3 regions of the Micromonospora psammae genome follow, and region 1 is predicted to be linked to each of the others. Evidence: predicted binding sites of a transcription regulator. Region 1 holds the regulator's gene; each other region holds the start of a gene.

What was found. The regulator HrcA, encoded in region 1, represses chaperone genes, less so after heat shock. The targets are predictions, from matches to a motif close to GGTTNGCACNCTCNNNNNGAGNGTGCNAACC.
Region 2: the regulator HrcA is predicted to act here: its motif matches at 2,319-2,349, upstream of groL (chaperonin GroEL).
Region 3: the regulator HrcA is predicted to act here: its motif matches at 2,515-2,545, upstream of groES (co-chaperone GroES).

The regions. Positions count from the first base shown of each region.
Region 1 is NZ_JBAKHM010000015.1:60,024-65,878, forward strand. It holds gene hemW (radical SAM family heme chaperone HemW) at 1-666, shown strand, start outside; gene V6U79_RS18580 (DUF4870 domain-containing protein) at 730-1,338, opposite strand; gene hrcA (heat-inducible transcriptional repressor HrcA) at 1,573-2,595, shown strand; gene dnaJ (molecular chaperone DnaJ) at 2,672-3,817, shown strand; gene V6U79_RS18595 (16S rRNA (uracil(1498)-N(3))-methyltransferase) at 3,819-4,553, shown strand; gene ppk2 (polyphosphate kinase 2) at 4,575-5,486, opposite strand; gene V6U79_RS18605 (SDR family NAD(P)-dependent oxidoreductase) at 5,547-5,855, opposite strand, start outside.
Region 2 is NZ_JBAKHM010000005.1:225,189-231,043, forward strand. It holds gene V6U79_RS11005 (GNAT family N-acetyltransferase) at 1-436, opposite strand, end outside; gene V6U79_RS11010 (cold-shock protein) at 660-863, shown strand; gene V6U79_RS11015 (hypothetical protein) at 1,210-2,271, shown strand; gene groL (chaperonin GroEL) at 2,545-4,167, shown strand; gene V6U79_RS11025 (hypothetical protein) at 4,223-4,468, opposite strand; gene V6U79_RS11030 (GNAT family N-acetyltransferase) at 4,566-5,486, opposite strand; gene V6U79_RS11035 (S8 family serine peptidase) at 5,568-5,855, opposite strand, start outside.
Region 3 is NZ_JBAKHM010000016.1:23,201-29,055, reverse strand. It holds gene V6U79_RS19155 (sugar ABC transporter substrate-binding protein) at 1-323, opposite strand, end outside; gene ybaK (Cys-tRNA(Pro) deacylase) at 582-1,064, opposite strand; gene V6U79_RS19145 (THUMP-like domain-containing protein) at 1,102-2,322, opposite strand; gene groES (co-chaperone GroES) at 2,685-2,993, shown strand; gene groL (chaperonin GroEL) at 3,064-4,710, shown strand; gene V6U79_RS19130 (molybdopterin-dependent oxidoreductase) at 4,854-5,855, shown strand, end outside.

The DNA of each region.
Region 1 (5,855 bases):
GACCACGTGAACCTCGACCTGATCTACGGCACGCCGGGAGAGAGCGCCGAGGACTTCGCCGCCTCCCTCGACCAGGTGATCGCCGCCGGGGTGGACCACGTCAGCGCGTACGCCCTGATCGTGGAGGACGGCACCCGGCTCGCCGCCCGGATGCGCCGCGGCGAGCTGCCGTACCCCTCGGACGACGTGGCGGCGGACCGCTACCTGGCCGCGGAGGCCGCCCTCGGCGCGGCCGGCTTCTCCTGGTACGAGGTGTCGAACTGGGCCCGCTCCGAGGCGGCCCGGTGCCGGCACAACCTGCTCTACTGGACCGGCGCGGACTGGTGGGGCCTCGGCCCGGGGGCGCACAGCCACGTCGGCGGGGTGCGCTGGTGGAACGTCAAGCACCCCTCGGCGTACGCGAGGAAGCTGGCCGCCGGACAGTCGCCGGGCCTGGCCCGGGAGCTGCTGACCGCGGACGAGGCGCACATGGAGGACGTCATGCTGCGGCTGCGGCTGGACTCCGGGCTGCCGCTGGCGGCGCTGGACGACGCGGGCCGGGCGGGCGCCGGGCGGGCGCTCGCCGACGGGCTGCTCGCCCCGGCCGAGTACGCGGCGGGGCGGGCCGTGCTCACCCTGCGCGGGCGGCTGCTGGCCGACGCGGTGGTCCGCGACCTGCTGCCCTGAGCGGGCGGCGGCGAGGCGGATCGACCGCCGGAGCGGCCGGCCGGCCCGAAGGCCGGCCGGTGCTCACTTGATCATGCTGATGCTCATCGGGTAGCGGTAGAGCTGCCCCTCGTTGGCCTTGACGCCGGCGAGGATGCCGAAGATCACGCCCAGGACGACGGCGGCGCCGACCGCGAGGAACCCGACCAGGATGCAGCTCAGGATCCACCCGACCAGGCCGATGATCGACCAGAGCAGCTGGAAGTTGAGCGCCGCCACGGCGTGCTGACGCACCGTCGGCGACTGGCTGCCCCGGGCCAGCATGGCGACCAGCGGGGGGAGCCAACCCAGCACCCCGCCGCTGACGAACATCGCCACGGCGCCGCCGAAGTGCGCGATCAGCGCCCAGGTCTTGTCCTCGTTGCTGGCCCAGCCGCCGCTCGGGGCGCCGTACGCGCCGCCGGTCGGGTAGCCGGCGCCGGGTGCGGAGTAGCCGCCCGGTGGGGGGTAACCGCCCGACGGCGGCTGGGCGCCGGGGGGTGGCGGATAGCCGCCGGGCGGGGGATAGCCGCCCGCCCCCGGTGCCCCGGACAGTGGTGCGGTGGGCGGCTCGTACGACGAGCCGTAGGGTGCGGTGGGGTCCGGCCGGTCGCCGGGGTCCCCCGCGCCGGGAGGGCGAGGTGGTTCAGTCATGAACGTCACGGTAGGGGCTGCCGGCAAGGGGGCACCAGAGCGCCACTGGCCGGGAATGTCCGGCTGTCCGGCCCTGCCGGGCACGGGCGCGCGCGGGACCGCGGGGATGGTCCGTCGCTGATCATCGCGTCGGCGGGGGCGCCGACGTAGACTGGCACTCGCTACAGTCGAGTGCCAGAGCGCTCGCCCGGGCGTCCCAGGCACCCCGGGCCACGTGCGTCAGGAGGTGGGGAGATGGGTCTCGACGACCGCAAGTTGGCCGTGCTGCGCGCGATCGTCGAGGACTACGTCGCCACGCAGGAGCCCGTGGGCAGCAAGGCGCTGGTCGAGCGGCACCAGCTCGGGGTCTCCCCGGCGACGGTCCGCAACGACATGGCCGTGCTGGAGGAGGAGGGCTACATCCGGCAGCCGCACACCAGTGCCGGCCGGGTGCCCACCGACCGCGGCTACCGGCTCTTCGTGGACCGGCTCTCCCGGGTCAAGCCGCTCAGCCCGGCCGAGCGCCGGGCGATCGAGCGCTTCCTGGTCGGCGCGGTCGACCTGGACGACGTGGTGCACCGCACGGTCCGGCTGCTGGCGCAGCTCACCCGGCAGGTCGCCGTCGTGCAGTACCCGTCGCTGGCCCGCTCCTCGGTGCGCCACCTGGAGCTGGTGCCGATCTCCACCACCCGGCTGATGCTGGTGATGATCGCCGACACCGGCCGGGTCGAGCAGCGGCTGGTGGAGCTGCCCGCGCCGGTCCCGGCCGAGGACGTCACCGACCTGCGCCGGCTGGTCAACGAGAAGCTGGTCGGCAGTCGGCTGTCGGACACCCCGCCGCTGGTCCAGGCCCTCGTCGACGAGTCGGCGCCGCACCTGCGCGGGGCCATGACCACCCTCTCCACCGTGCTGCTGGAGACGCTGGTCGAGCGGCACGAGGAGCGCATCGCACTGGCCGGCACCGCCAACCTCACCCGGGGCGGCCTGCTCGACTTCCAGGGCTCGCTGCGGCCCATCCTCGAGGCGCTCGAGGAGGAGGTCGTGCTGCTCAAGCTCATCGGCGAGACCGAGCCGAGCACGACCCGGGTGCTGATCGGCGACGAGAACGAGGTCGACAACCTCCGCGCCGCCTCCGTGGTCAGCACCGGGTACGGCCCGGGCGCGACCATCGTCGGCGGCCTCGGTGTGCTGGGGCCCACCCGGATGGACTACCCCGGCACCATCGCCACGGTGAGGGCCGTGGCACGCTACGTGGGCGAGCTGCTGGCCCAGAACTGACCCAAGGCAGGGGCCGGCGGTCGGCTCCGGCCGACGACCGGCGCAACGCGAGACGAACATGAGGACACCGAACGCAGTGGCCAGGGACTACTACGGCATTCTCGGCGTGAGCCGGGAGGCCTCCGACGACGAGATCAAGCGCGCCTACCGCAAGCTGGCGCGGCAGTTCCACCCGGACGTCAATCCGGACCCGGAGGCACAGGAGAAGTTCAAGGACATCAACGCCGCGTACGAGGTCCTCTCGGACGACCGGAAACGGCAGATCGTCGACCTGGGCGGTGATCCGCTCGCCCCGGGCGGCGGCGGTGCCGGCGGCCCGGGCGGTCCGGGCGGAACCGGTCCGTTCGTCGGCTTCCAGGACATCATGGACGCGTTCTTCGGCGGCGCCGGCGGTGGCGCCCGGGGCCCGCGCCCGCGTACCCGGCCGGGCGCGGACGCGATCCTGCGGCTGGAGCTGGACCTGCACGAGACCGCGTTCGGCGTCGAGGCGCCGATCACCGTCGACACCGCCGTGCTCTGCACCACCTGCTCGGGTGCGGGCACCGCGGCCGGCACCCACCTGGCCACCTGCGAGGCGTGCGGCGGCCGGGGCGAGGTGCAGTCGGTGCAGCGCACCTTCCTCGGTCAGGTGGTCTCCGCCCGCCCGTGCACGGTCTGCCAGGGCTACGGCACCACCATCCCGCACCCCTGCCCGACCTGCGCCGGTGACGGCCGGGTGCGCACCCGCCGCTCGCTGACCGTCAAGATCCCGGCCGGGGTCGAGGACGGCATGCGGATCCGGCTGGCCCAGCAGGGCGAGGTCGGTCCGGGCGGGGGCACCGCCGGCGACCTCTACGTGGAGATCCACGAGCGGCCGCACGACGTCTACTCGCGCAAGGGCGACGACCTGCACTGCCGGGTCACCGTGCCGATGACCGCCGCCGCGCTCGGCACCCGACTGACCATCAAGACGCTGGACAGCGAGGAGACGGTCGACGTCAAGGCCGGCACCCAGCCGGGCAGCACGCTGCGGCTGCGCGCCCGGGGCGTGCCGCACCTGCGCGGCACCGGCCGGGGCGACCTCTACGTCCACCTGGACGTGCGGACTCCGACCAAGCTCGACGCCGACCAGGAGAAGATGCTCCGCGACTTCGCCAAGACCCGGGGCGAGGAGGTCGCCGAGCTGACCAAGCAGGGTGGCTTCTTCTCCCGGATGCGCGACGCCTTCAACGGGCACGCCTGAGGTGTCCGCGCCGCTGTTCCTGGTCGAGGCGCTGCCCACCGGTGACTCGCTGGTCCTGGACGGCCCGGAGGGCCACCACGCGGCCACCGTGCAGCGGCTGCGCGTCGGTGAGGAGCTGCTGCTCGCCGACGGTCGGGGTGGCACGGCGACCGCCGTGGTCACCGTCGTCGGCCGGGGCACCCTCGAGCTGGCGATCGGCTCCCGGGGGTACGTCGACGCGGACGTCCCCCGGCTGGTCGTGGTGCAGGGCATCGCCAAGGGGGACCGGGGCGAGCTGGCCGTGCAGGCGATGACCGAGGTCGGGGTGGACGAGATCGTGCCGTGGGCGGCGTCCCGCTCGGTGACGCAGTGGCGCGGCGACCGGGGCGTACGGGCCCGGGAGAAGTGGGTGGCGACCGCCCGGGAGGCGGCCAAACAGGCCCGCCGGGCGTGGCTGCCGGTGGTGGCCGGCGCCCCGGACGAGTCCACGGTCACCGTGGCGCGGCGGATCGCCGGGGCCCGCGCCGCGTTCGTGCTGCACGAGGAGGCGCAGGAGCGGCTGACCAGCGTCGAGCTGCCGGAGTCCGGGGAGATCGTCCTCGTGGTCGGCCCCGAGGGCGGCATCGCCCCGGCCGAGCTGACCGCCTTCACCGAGGCCGGCGCCACCCCGGTCCGCCTCGGCCCCACCGTGCTGCGCACCTCCACCGCCGGCGTCGCCGCCCTGACCGTCCTGGCCACCCGCCTCTCCCGCTGGTGACCCCACCGCCAACGGGCGGGGTCAGGGGCGGGGGAAGACGGGGACGGGGTCCTCTTCGGGGGTCAGGTCGAGGCCGGCCGGGCCGACGATCAGGGGATCCGGTGTGCCGACCACCCGGGGGTCCTTGTCGGTGTAGTCGAAGCGGTTGAGCACGTGCCGCATCGCCTCCAGCCGGGCCCGCTTCTTGTCGTTGCTCTTCACCACCGTCCACGGCGCGTCGGCGGTGTCGGTCCAGAAGAACATCGCCTCCTTGGCCTCGGTGTACTGGTCCCAGCGGTCCAGCGCGGCGAGGTCCATCGGCGAGAGCTTCCACTGCCGGACCGGGTCGACCTGTCGGACGGCGAAGCGGGTGCGCTGCTCGTTGCGCGACACCGAGAACCAGAACTTGACCAGCCGGATGCCGGACCGGACCAGCATCCGTTCCAGCTCGGGGGCCTGCCGCAGGAACTCCAGGTACTCCTTGCGGCTGCAGAAGCCCATCACCCGCTCCACCCCGGCCCGGTTGTACCAGGACCGGTCGAGCAGCACGATCTCGCCGGCCGCCGGCAGGTGCGCCAGCCAGCGCTGGAAGTACCACTGGGTCGATTCCCGTTCGTTCGGTTTGGTCAGGGCGACCACCTTGGCGCCGCGCGGGTTCAGGTGCTCCATGAAGCGCTTGATGGTGCCGCCCTTGCCGGCCGCGTCCCGCCCCTCGAAGACGACCACCAGTCGCTCGCCGGACTCCTTGATCCACTCCTGGAGCTTCAGCAGCTCGATCTGGAGCAGCCGCTTGTGGTGGTCGTACTCCTCGCGCGGCATCCGCTCGTCGTACGGGTAGTCCTCGCGCCAGGTGTCGACCGGGCTGCCGTCCGGCCGGAGCAGCACCGGGTCGTCGTCGTGATCGTCCTCGACCCGGTAGTCGGCGGTGAGGTCCAGCAGCGTGGTCTCGGTCATGCCGGAGACCTTTACCCCGTGGGCCCGCTCTACCACCTCCGGTGGTCCGGGTTCTCCTCGTCAGGTCCGCAGGTAGGAGGCGCCGTTGAGGTCGACCACCGTGCCGGAGGCCCACTGCGCGGCGGGGGAGGCGAGCCAGTGCACCGCGGCGGCGATCTCCTCGGGACGGGCCACCCGGCCGAACGGGCTCTGCGCCCGGATCGCCGCGCCCCGCTCGCCGTCGAGGTGCGCGGCGGTCATCTCGGTCTCGACGAACCCGGGGGCCACGGTGGCCACCGCGATGCCGTACGGCGCGAGGGCGACGGCCAGGGACTGGCCCAGCGCGTTCAACCCCGCCTTGCTCGCCCCGTACGCCGGCTGCTCCGGCTC
Region 2 (5,855 bases), on a different contig from region 1:
CCCGGTAGGCCCGGTCGTTGCCGACCACCACCTCCAGCATCAGCTCGGGCCGGCCGCACTCGCGCGACCAGGCCGCCACCCCGTCGATCAGCGCGCGGAGCAGGCCGCTGCCGCGCCAGGCCGGCGTCACGTAGACGGCGTAGACCACGGTCAGGCCGGGCTCGTCCGGGGCGGCGATCCCACCGGCGGACCCGACCAGCCGGCCGCCCGGGTCCGCGATGAACTGGGCGTTCCCGCAGCCGGTCGAGACCTGGGCGACCCGGGCCGCGTAGTCGGCGTGCGGCAGGGCGGCCGCCTGCGCCAACGTCTCCAGAAAGGCCAGCGGGGCGTCCGCCAGCATCTCCAGTCGGAGGGCCCGCATCCGGGCCGCGTCCTGGGGGCCGACCCGACGGACGGTGGCCGTCCGGGCGTCCGGTGAGGCCAGGGCAGAGTTCATGACCGCATGCATACCGCAGTGACGTCGGGCGATGGGCGAAGCTCTGCGGAGCGCCGGAATATGCCCGATTTGTGGTCGTGCGCCGTCGTCACGCCTCGTGTAGCGTGCGATTTCGGTCACTGATTCAGCGGTCGGCACCGATCGCCGGACGGTGGTCCTCCGGGTGCCGGCCTCCGGCCGGCCCCGGGGTCGTGGAACGCCGCGCAGAGTGAGGAAGTGCACCGTGGCACAGGGCACCGTGAAGTGGTTCAACTCCGAAAAGGGCTACGGCTTCATCGCCGTCGACGGCGGCCAGGACGTCTTCGTCCACTTCTCCGCCATCGAGATGGACGGCTACAAGGCGCTCGACGACGGGCAGCGGGTGGAGTTCGAGATCGCCCAGGGCCAGAAGGGTCCGCAGGCCGAGCGGGTCCGAGTCATCGCCTGATCCCCCCGCCCGGGTGGGGCTGCGGGGTGATTTGACAACAGGGAAGATCATGGGCCGTCCCAGGCGTCACTGAGGAGGGTTCATGTCCGACCGGTCCCCATCGGAGCCGTTCGACCCCGCATCGTCGGGTCCGCCCGCGTCGAGCGGCTCGCCGGAGCCCTCCGCGCCGGCCGATCCGCCCGTCCCGGGTCCGCCCGTCCCGGGTCCGCCCGTCCCGGGTCCGCCCGTCCCGGGTCCGCCCGTCCCGGGTCCGCCCGTCCCGGGTCCGCCCGTCCCGGGTCCGCCCGTCCCGGGTCCGCCCGTCCCGGGTCAGCCCGTCCCGGGTCAGCCCGTCCCGGGTCAGCCCGTGCCGGGCGCCCCCGGTTGGCCGGGCCAGTCGACGCCGCCCAGCGCCTGGGACCCGGCCGGCGGGCACCCGCAGGGCTGGGGCCAGCCGCCGACGACCGGCTACCCACCGACCGCCGGCTTCCCGCCCGGTTCGGACCCGTCGGCGGGTTTCCCGCTCGGCTACCCGCCGTACGGGGGCTACCCGCCGCCCTACGGGGCTCAGCTGCCGTACGGCTGGCAGGCCGGCGGTGACCCCGACGATCCGCTGGTCAATCCGCCGTACGCCGGTGTCGCGGGCTGGTTCCGGCGCTGCACCGGTGCGCTGCGCCGGGGCTGGCGGGTCCTGCTGCCGCTGATGCTGCTCACCCAGACCGTGCCCGCCGCGGCGCTGTCGTTGCTCTCCCTTGGGCTCGGCCCGGTGGAGGAGGAGCTGCCCGCCGACGGTTCGCTGCCCGACGGCTTCCTGGGTGACCTGGTGACCTTCGGGGTCGCCGTGCTGGTCGCCGGCCTCTTCATCGGCCTCGCGCAGAGCGTGGGCTGGGCCGGCGGCACCTGGGTGGTGGCCCGGCAGGCGGCCGGCGAGCCGGCCGATCTGGGCGGCGCCCTCCGGTACGGCCTGCGCCGGGCCCTCGGGCTGTGGGGCTGGACCCTGCTGATCACCCTGATCGTGACCGTCGGCGTCTGCTTCTGCGTGCTGCCCGGCATCTACCTCGCCTTCGCGCTCGCCCTCGCCGGGCCGGTCTACCTCTTCGAGCGGCAGAACCCGATCGGCCGCTCGTTCCGCTTCTTCCACGACCGGCTCGGAATGGTGCTGGGCCGGGTGGCGCTGGTCGCGGCGGCGGTCGTGGTCGGCAGCCTCGTCGGTGGGGTGGTGGAGGCCGTGGGCACCCTGCCGTTCGGCGTCGACCCGTACTCCTCGCCGGGCACGGCGGTGGGCGCGTCCCTGGTGGTGGTGCTGAGCGCGGTGCTGGTCGTCCCCGTCCACCTGCTGCAGCTCGTCGGGTTGGTGGTCTCGTACGCCGAGCAGCGGGCGCACGAAGGGCCGGTGAACGCGGCCCGGCTGGCGGCGGAACTCGGCTGACCGGTCCGAGCGTGCTTGCACTCGGCAGGGGAGAGTGCTAAACAAGTCATTGGCACTCGCATACCGTGAGTGCCAATGGTCGGGACGGTGGGGCCAAGGTTCCAGCGGCGTTGGAGACGCCGGTGGGGCACATGGCCGGTCGTCGCGGGCTATCCGGCCCGGCCGAAGGACGTCGTCGTCGCCAGGTGGCGACGTCCCAAGGTGCGTACACCAGGCGGCCCATCCGGGACACACACTCGGGTGGCCCGTGAGTGTCCAGGAGGACAACGCCGTATGGCCAAGATGATCGCGTTCGACGAAGAGGCGCGCCGCGGCCTCGAGCGGGGCATGAACCAGCTCGCCGACGCCGTGAAGGTGACCCTCGGCCCCAAGGGCCGCAACGTCGTGCTCGAGAAGAAGTGGGGTGCCCCCACCATCACCAACGATGGTGTGAGCATCGCCAAGGAGATCGAGCTCGAGGACCCCTACGAGAAGATCGGCGCCGAGCTGGTCAAGGAGGTCGCCAAGAAGACCGACGACGTCGCCGGTGACGGCACGACGACGGCGACCGTGCTGGCCCAGGCCCTGGTCCGTGAGGGCCTGCGCAACGTGGCCGCCGGCGCCAACCCGATGGCCCTGAAGCGGGGCATCGAGGCCGCCGTGGCCAGCGTCTCGGAGGAGCTGTCCAAGCTCGCCAAGGACGTCGAGACCAAGGAGCAGATCGCCTCCACCGCCTCCATCTCCGCCGGTGACAACACCGTCGGCGAGATCATCGCCGAGGCGATGGACAAGGTCGGCAAGGAAGGCGTCATCACCGTCGAGGAGAGCAACACCTTCGGGCTGGAGCTGGAGCTCACCGAGGGTATGCGCTTCGACAAGGGCTACATCTCGGCCTACTTCATGACCGACCCGGAGCGTATGGAGGCCGTCTTCGACGACCCCTACATCCTGATCGTCAACAGCAAGATCTCGTCGGTGAAGGACCTGCTCCCGATCCTGGAGAAGGTCATGCAGGGCGGCAAGCCGCTGCTGATCATCGCCGAGGACCTCGAGGGCGAGGCCCTGGCCACCCTGGTGGTCAACAAGGTCCGGGGCACCTTCAAGTCGGTCGCCGTCAAGGCGCCGGGCTTCGGTGACCGCCGCAAGGCCATGCTGACCGACATCGCCATCCTCACCGGTGGCCAGGTCATCAGCGAGGAGGTCGGCCTCAAGCTGGACGCCGTCGGCGTCGACATGCTGGGCCGCGCCCGCAAGGTCGTGGTGACCAAGGACGAGACCACCATCGTCGACGGTGCCGGCGACGCCGACCAGATCCAAGGTCGGGTCAACCAGATCCGGGCCGAGATCGAGAAGAGCGACTCCGACTACGACCGGGAGAAGCTGCAGGAGCGGCTGGCCAAGCTGGCCGGCGGCGTTGCGGTGATCAAGGTCGGCGCGGCCACCGAGGTCGAGCTCAAGGAGCGCAAGCACCGCATCGAGGACGCCGTCCGCAACGCGAAGGCCGCCGTCGAGGAGGGCATCGTCCCGGGTGGTGGCGTCGCGCTGGTGCAGGCCGGCAAGACCGCCTTCGACAAGCTGGACCTGGTCGGCGACGAGGCGACCGGCGCGCAGATCGTCAAGATCGCGCTGGACGCCCCGCTGCGGCAGATCGCCGTCAACGCCGGCCTGGAGGGTGGCGTCGTCGTCGAGCGGGTTCGCAACCTCGACGCCGGTCACGGCCTGAACGCCGCCACCGGTGAGTACGTGGACCTGCTGGCCGCGGGCATCATCGACCCGGCCAAGGTGACCCGGTCGGCGCTGCAGAACGCCGCGTCGATCGCGGCGCTCTTCCTCACCACCGAGGCCGTCGTGGCGGACAAGCCGGAGAAGACCCCGGCCGCCCCGGCTGGCCCGGGTGGCGGGGACATGGACTTCTGAGTCCAGCTCCAACACCGGACGGGGCGGGCCGCGCGAGCGGTCCGCCCCGTTCCGTCTATCGGGGCAGGGGGCGCTGGTTGCGCCTCTTCTGCGCGCGGTCGTACGGGGGGAGGACCGCCACCGGCTCGTCCACCACCACCCGCGGTTCGTCGGCGTCCGGGTCGTCGAGCCCGGCCATCTCGGCCAACTGCTCGGCGTCGCCGTAGTCCCGCCGGTCGAACGGCAGCGGGGTGGGCGGGTCGCCGACCGGCGTCCACCTGGCCGGTGGCACGTCGTCGGTCTGTTCGTCGTCCGTGGTCATGGCCCCTCCTCTACCGAAACGGTATGGGGCGTCGATCATCCACGGGGGCAAAAGGCGTTATCAGGGTCTATATCCTATTCGCCCTGTTGTCGATCGCTCAGAGCGTCCGACGGTAGAGGAAGAACACCCGCTCGATGCGCGCACCCGCACTCCCCGAGTAGAACGGCACCGGCCCCACCCAGCCGATCTGCGCGGCGTCCACGCCGGCCGCCCGCTGGTCGCGCAGGCAGCGACGCAGCAGCACCCCACCGATCCCGCTGCCCTCCGCCGCCGGGGCGGTGCCCATCGGCCCGAACCAGCTCGGCCGGGACGACCCCCAGGCGGCGAACCCGAGGATCTCCCCGTCCCGCTCGGCGAGGTGGCAGCCGGCGCCGTCGCGACCGACCGAGCCGGCCAGCTCGCCGTCCCAGGCGCCGCCGAAGGTGGACCGGGCGAACGCCGCCAGCGCGGGCAGGTCCTTCGGCTCCGCCGCGCGCACCACCACCCCCTGGCCGGCCAGCCGCCGCTCCGCCGGCTCCGTCGTGCGCAGCGCCGGCGACCCGTCGTACGACAGGTCGGCGGTCATGTTCCACGCCGTCCGGTCCTGCCGGTAGCCGAGCGCCAGCGCGAGACAGACCGCCGGGGTGTAGCGCACGTCGATGCCGGGCCAGGCGTACCAGGGCGGGTTTCCGGCGAGCAGCACCTCGGCCGCGCCGAGCCGGGCCAGCCGCCGCTCGGCCTCGGCGACCAGGGCCCGCCCGGCGCCGCGGCGGCGTCGGTCCGGCTCGACCACCAACAGGTCCACGTGCCCGAGGCGCGGGTCCTGGGCCGAGATCGACCCGATCAGCACCCCGACCAGTTCGTCGCCGACGTACGTCCCCAGCGCCACCACGGTCCGGCCCGCACCGGCCCGGATCCAGAGGGCGTCCACCAGGGCGTCCGCCTCGGCGGCGTCCTCGGGAAGGTCCAGCGCGCGCCGGCACAGGGCGACGGCGTCGGGCGCCCGATCCAGGGTGAGCTCGGTGATCTTCGCGTCCATGGTCGCGACCCTAGGGCATCGGTCCCGCTCCCGGCACCCACCGGCCCCGGCGTACCCCGGGCCCCCGCTCCGCCGGAGGCGTCAGGACGGGGTCGCTTCTCGCGCCGCCCGCACGGCCGCGTACGCGTCGACCAGGCCGGCACCGGTGATCGCCGGGTCCCCGCCGCAGGTGTCGGCCGGGTTGCCCGAGCGGTAGCTCGGCTGCACCGGCCGCGCCGTCTCCCGCAGGATGCGCCGGGTCCGCTCCAGGTCGCCGACCAGTGCCGGGTTCGCCGACCACATCAGCGCCACCACGCCCGCCACCTGCGGAGTCGCCATCGACGTGCCGTCCAGCGTGGCGTAGCCACCGCCCGGCATCGCCGAGAGCAC
Region 3 (5,855 bases), on a different contig from region 1:
CCGGAGTCCAGATTGACGATCATCAGGGCGGTGACGCCGTTGGTGATCATCTGGTCGGCGATGGTCTGGAAGGCGTTCTTGTCGCCCTGCGCGTTCTGGATGTCGTAGTCGACGCTGGCGGCCTTGAAGGCCTCCTCCAGGAACTTGCGGTCCGCGCCCTCCCAGCGGGCGGAGGACTTGCTGTCCGGCAGGATCACGCCGATCTTCGGCTTCTTTTCGGTGGAGCCGCCGGCCTGGTCGGTGCCGGAGTCGTCACCGCAGGCGGCCATGCTGCCGGTGGCCAGCAGGCCCACGGCGGCGAAGGTGAGGAAGCCCTTGCGCATCTGCACGGGTCCTTTCGGGGGTGGGGGAGTAGTTGCTTTTGTTGTGCCCGGCAACGTATTCCCGTTCACGTTCAGCGCGCAAGCCTGCCGAGGTCAGAAGTTTGTTGGCGGCAGTAACAATTCAGCAACGCGGTTGTCACGCGCCGGACACCCACCCAGGAAGCGCTCTCTCGGACCCGACCGGAAGCGCCTGCGCCGAGCGCCGACCGACACCCGCGACGCGCCCGTTCCGCGGCCGACCGAGCGGGCGGGCCCGGGTCAGGAGCCGGCGGCCAGCCTCGCCGTGACCGCCCCGGTGAGGTTGACCAGATCGGCCGGGGAGAGCTCGACCTGGAGCCCGCGCCGACCGGCCGAGACGTAGACGGTGTCGTACGCCAGCGCGGAGGAGTCGAGCACCGTCGGCAGTCGTCGGCGCTGGCCCAGCGGGCTGATCCCGCCCCGGACGTAGCCGGTGGCCCGCTCGGCGACCGCGCGGTCGGCCATGGTGGCCCGCTTGCCGCCGACCGCCGCCGCCAACGCCTTCAGGTCCAGCTCGCCGGTGACCGGCACGACCGCCACGGTCAACCCGCCGTCGACCTCGGTGACCAGCGACTTGAAGACGCGCTCCGGCGGCACCCCGAGCGCCGCCGCGACCAGCGCGCCGTAGTTCGGCGCCTCCGGGGACACGTCGTACGGATGGGTCCGGTGCGTGATCTTCCGCTTGGTCAGCAGCGCCGTCGCCGGAGTGCCCCGTCCCGCCATGACGGCCACGCTAACCCGGACCGTCCCGGCGGGCGACTCAGCTCGCCACCGGACGGCAGAGCAGCACCGTCGGCGCCCCGGCGACCCGGGTCAGCACCAGGCTCGCCCCGGCGCCGCCGGCCAGCCTCAGGTCGCGGCGCAGCTTCTCCGGCTCCAGCGCCGACCCCCGCTTGAGGATCTCCACCCGGCCCACCCCCCGCTCGCGCAGCAGGGCCCGCAGCCGCTTGAGCGAGAAGGGGAGCACGTCGGTCACCTCCAGGCAGCGGCCGAACGGCGTCGCGGCCGGAGCGTCGGTGTAGACGTAGGCGATGCTCGGGTCGGCGAGGGTGCCGCCGAGGTCGGCGGCGAGCTCCGCGACCAGGTGGGCCCGGACCACCGCGGAGTCGGGATCCAGCAGGTAGCGCCGGACCGGCCCGACCGGCGCCTCGGCGTCGCCGGAGCCGGCCAGTTGATGAGCGGAGGCCTCCCGGGTGCCGGCGGCGTCGACCGGGGGGCCCTCCCTCAGCAGGGTGGCGCGGCGGGGGGTCTCGGCGAGGCGGCCGCACCAGAGGGCCGCCTCGACCAGGTCACCGTCCACGCTCACCCATTCCGCCTCGGCGCCGGCCGGGATGAGCGCGTGGTCCAGGCCGGGAGCGACCTTCACCACGGTGTGCGGCACCCGCTCGGCGAGGCCGGTGACGAAGTCCCAGGGCGGGGAGTAGGACTTCGGGTCGAAGATCCGCCGCCCGGTGCCGGCCCGGCGCCGCGCCGGGTCGCAGAAGACACCGTCCACCCGGGTCACGTCGAAGGCCGTCGCGTCGCCGCACTCCACGGTGAAGAGCTCGGCCAGCCCCGCGGCCTCGGCGTTCGCGGCGGCCATCGCGGCGGTCACCGGGTCGGCCTCCACCCCGTACACCCGGATGCCGGCGCGGGCGGCGGCGAGCGCGTCCGCGCCGAGGCCGCAACCCAGGTCGGCGAGGCTGCGCACCCCGGCGGCGCGCAACCGGGCGGCGCGCCGGTCCGCGACCACCCGCCGGGTGGCCTGCTCCAGCCCGGCCCGGGTGAAGAACATGCCGGCCGCCGCCGGGCCGAACTTGCCGACCGCGCGGCGGCGCAGCTCGGCCTGGGTGAGCGCGGCGGCGGCCAGTCCGGCCGGCAGTCCGGCGGAGCGGAGCGCGGCCGCCGCGGTCAGCGGGTCGCCGCCGGCCACCTCGGCCGCCGCCGCGAGCGCGGCCGACCCCGCCGGGGTACGCAGCGCGCCGAACTGGTCGAGATCCACCCGCCCATTCTCCCGTCCCGCCCCGCGTCACCGCCCCGGCCCCTCCGGCGGCGCCCGACGCGGTTCGCGGCAGGTCGCGGTCTCCCGCCGCGGGTACCCCGCGACATGCCGCGAACGGGGATCGGCAACGGCCGTGCGGGCGCGACGCGCTGGCACTCTCCTTGACGGAGTGCTAGCCGAGGAATAACCTGCGATTAGCACTCTCGCCCTGAGGGTGCCAGCTCCCGGGCCGTGAGGCGCGGGCGCGCACGCCAGGCGGACCGGCACCCGCGACGACGGCCCCGCCAGGTGGCATGTGGCAGATTGACGCCGGCCGGCCTCGCTGGCCGGCAACGAAACCAGTACCCCAGGAGGGTATGCCCGTGACTACCGCGACCAAGGTTGCGATCAAGCCGCTCGAGGACCGCATCGTGGTCCAGGCGAACGAGGCTGAGACCACCACGGCGTCGGGCATCGTGATTCCCGACACCGCCAAGGAGAAGCCGCAGGAGGGCACCGTCCTCGCTGTCGGCCCGGGCCGGATCGACGACAAGGGCAACCGCGTGCCGATCGACGTCAAGGTCGGCGACACCGTCCTCTACTCGAAGTACGGCGGCACCGAGGTCAAGTACGCCGGCGAGGAGTACCTGGTGCTCTCCGCCCGCGACGTCCTCGCGGTCATCGAGAAGTAAGCAACCGATCAGTGTCGCTGCCCCGGTCCGGCTCGCCGGGCCGGGGCAGCGGCGCTTCGAAGGGACATTCATGGCGAAGATCCTGAGCTTCTCGGACGACGCCCGACACCTGCTGGAGCACGGTGTCAACGCCCTCGCGGACACGGTCAAGGTCACCCTCGGCCCGCGCGGGCGCAACGTCGTCCTGGACAAGAAATTCGGTGCGCCCACGATCACCAACGATGGTGTGACCATCGCCAAGGAGATCGAGCTCACCAACCCCTACGAGAACCTCGGCGCGCAGCTGGTCAAGGAGGTGGCGACCAAGACCAACGACGTCGCCGGCGACGGGACCACCACCGCGACCGTGCTGGCCCAGGCGATGGTCCGCGAGGGCCTGCGCAACGTGACCGCCGGGGCCAGCCCGTCCGGTCTCAAGCGCGGCATCGACGCGGCGGCCGCCAAGGTCTCCGAGGCGCTGCTCGACCGGGCCGTCGAGGTGGCCGACAAGGAGTCGATCGCGCACGTGGCGACGATCTCCGCGCAGGACGCCACCATCGGCGAGCTGATCGCCGAGGCGATGGAGCGGGTCGGCCGCGACGGTGTCATCACCGTCGAGGAAGGCTCCGCGCTCACCACCGAGCTGGAGGTGACCGAGGGTCTCCAGTTCGACAAGGGCTTCATCTCGCCGAACTTCGTCACCGACGTGGAGTCGCAGGAGTCGGTCCTGGAGGACGCGTACGTCCTCATCACCACGCAGAAGATCTCGGCGATCGAGGAGCTGCTGCCGCTGCTGGAGAAGGTCCTCCAGAACAGCAAGCCGCTGCTGATCATCGCCGAGGACGTCGACGGCCAGGCGCTGTCCACGCTGGTGGTCAACTCGATCCGCAAGACCCTCAAGGTCTGCGCGGTGAAGGCCCCCGGCTTCGGCGACCGTCGCAAGGCGATGCTCCAGGACATGGCGATCCTGACCGGCGCCGAGCTGGTCGCCCCGGAGCTGGGCTACAAGCTCGACCAGGTCGGCCTGGAGGTGCTCGGCACCGCCCGCCGCGTCGTGGTCGACAAGGAGAACACCACCGTCGTCGACGGTGGCGGCCAGGCCTCCGAGGTCGCCGACCGGGTCGCGCAGATCCGCAAGGAGATTGAGGCCTCGGACTCCGAGTGGGACCGGGAGAAGCTGGCCGAGCGGCTGGCCAAGCTCTCCGGCGGCATCGCGGTCATCAAGGTGGGCGCGGCGACCGAGGTCGAGATGAAGGAGCGCAAGCACCGCATCGAGGACGCCATCGCCGCGACCAAGGCCGCGGTCGAGGAGGGTACGGTCCCCGGCGGCGGCGCCGCCCTGGTCCAGATCCTCCCGGTGCTCGACGACCACCTCGGCTTCACCGGTGACGACAAGACGGGCGTGTCGATCGTGCGCAAGGCGCTGGTCGAGCCGCTGCGTTGGATCGCCCAGAACGCCGGCCACGACGGCTACGTGGTGGTGCAGAAGGTCGCCGGCCTCCAGTGGGGCAACGGCCTCGACGCCGCCACCGGCCAGTACGTCGACCTGGTGAAGTCCGGCATCATCGACCCGGTGAAGGTGACCCGCAACGCGGTCACCAACGCCGCCTCGATCGCCGGCCTGCTGCTGACCACGGAGAGCCTCGTGGTGGAGAAGCCGGAGAAGGCCGAGCCGGCCGCCGCCGGTGGTCACGGCCACGGCCACGGTCACGGCCACCAGCACGGCCCGGGTTTCTGACCCACGCCGCAGGCAAGGTCAGGGCGCGCCGTCTCCGCGACGGCGCGCCCTGACCCGTCTCCGGGCCGTCGGAGCCGTCCCGGCGGATTACGGAACGCTGACGGTGTTGGCGGTCCGCCCGTTTGATCGACAACACTGGTCCGATGAGCAGCACCCCCCGCGGCCTCGCCGCGCTGGCCGGGATCACCGCCGCCGCCGTCGCGATCGGCGCGGCGGAGCCGGTGGCGGTCCTCACCGGTCCCCGGTCCGCGCCGCTGATCGCGGTGGGCGGGCTGGTCGTCGACCTCGTTCCCGAGCCGCTCAAGCAGTTCGCCATCGCCGTCTTCGGGGCGTACGACAAGGTCGCCCTGCTGGTCGGGACGGCCCTGCTGCTCGCCGCGTTCGCCGCGCTCCTGGGCGTGCTCGCCGTACGCCGGCTCTGGATCGGGCTGGCCGGCATCGCCGCCTTCGCCGCCCTCGGGGTGGCCGCCGCACTGACCCGGGCCGGCGCGGACGTCGCCGACGCGCTGCCCTCGCTGGTCGGGGCGGGCCTGGGCGCGGCGGTGCTCCGGGCCTTCCTCGCCGGCCCGTTGCAGCTCGACCCGTGGCCGTGGACCCCACCCACGCCACCGGCCACCACAGTCGACACCCCGCCGCCCACCGACCCGCCCGCGCTCGCCGCCGCTGTCGCGCCCGTCACCCAGCCGGTCGGCGCCGCTGCCCCTCCGCCCGAGGACCAGCCGGCCCGGGGCGGTGAGCCGACGACCCCCGACCCGGAGTCGCGGCGACGCTTCCTGCGGGGCGTGGGGGCGCTCGCCGGGGCCGCCGCCGTGGCCGGGCTGGGCGGGCACTGGCTCGCCGGGCGGCGCGGCGTGTCGGCGGCCCGGCAGGCGGTGGCGCTGCCCACGCCGTCCTCGGTGGCGCCGGCCGTGCCGGCGGGCGCGGACCTGCCGCTGGCGCAGCTCGCCCCGTACACGACGCCGACCAGCGGCTTCTACCGGATCGACACGGCCCTGGTGGTGCCGCAGGTGGACCCGGAGACGTGGCGGCTGCGCATCCACGGGCGGGTACGCAACCCGATCGAGCTGAGCTTCGCCGATCTGCTGGCCCGGCCGATGGTGGAGCGGTACGTCACCCTGGCCTGCGTCTCCAACGAGGTGGGTGGG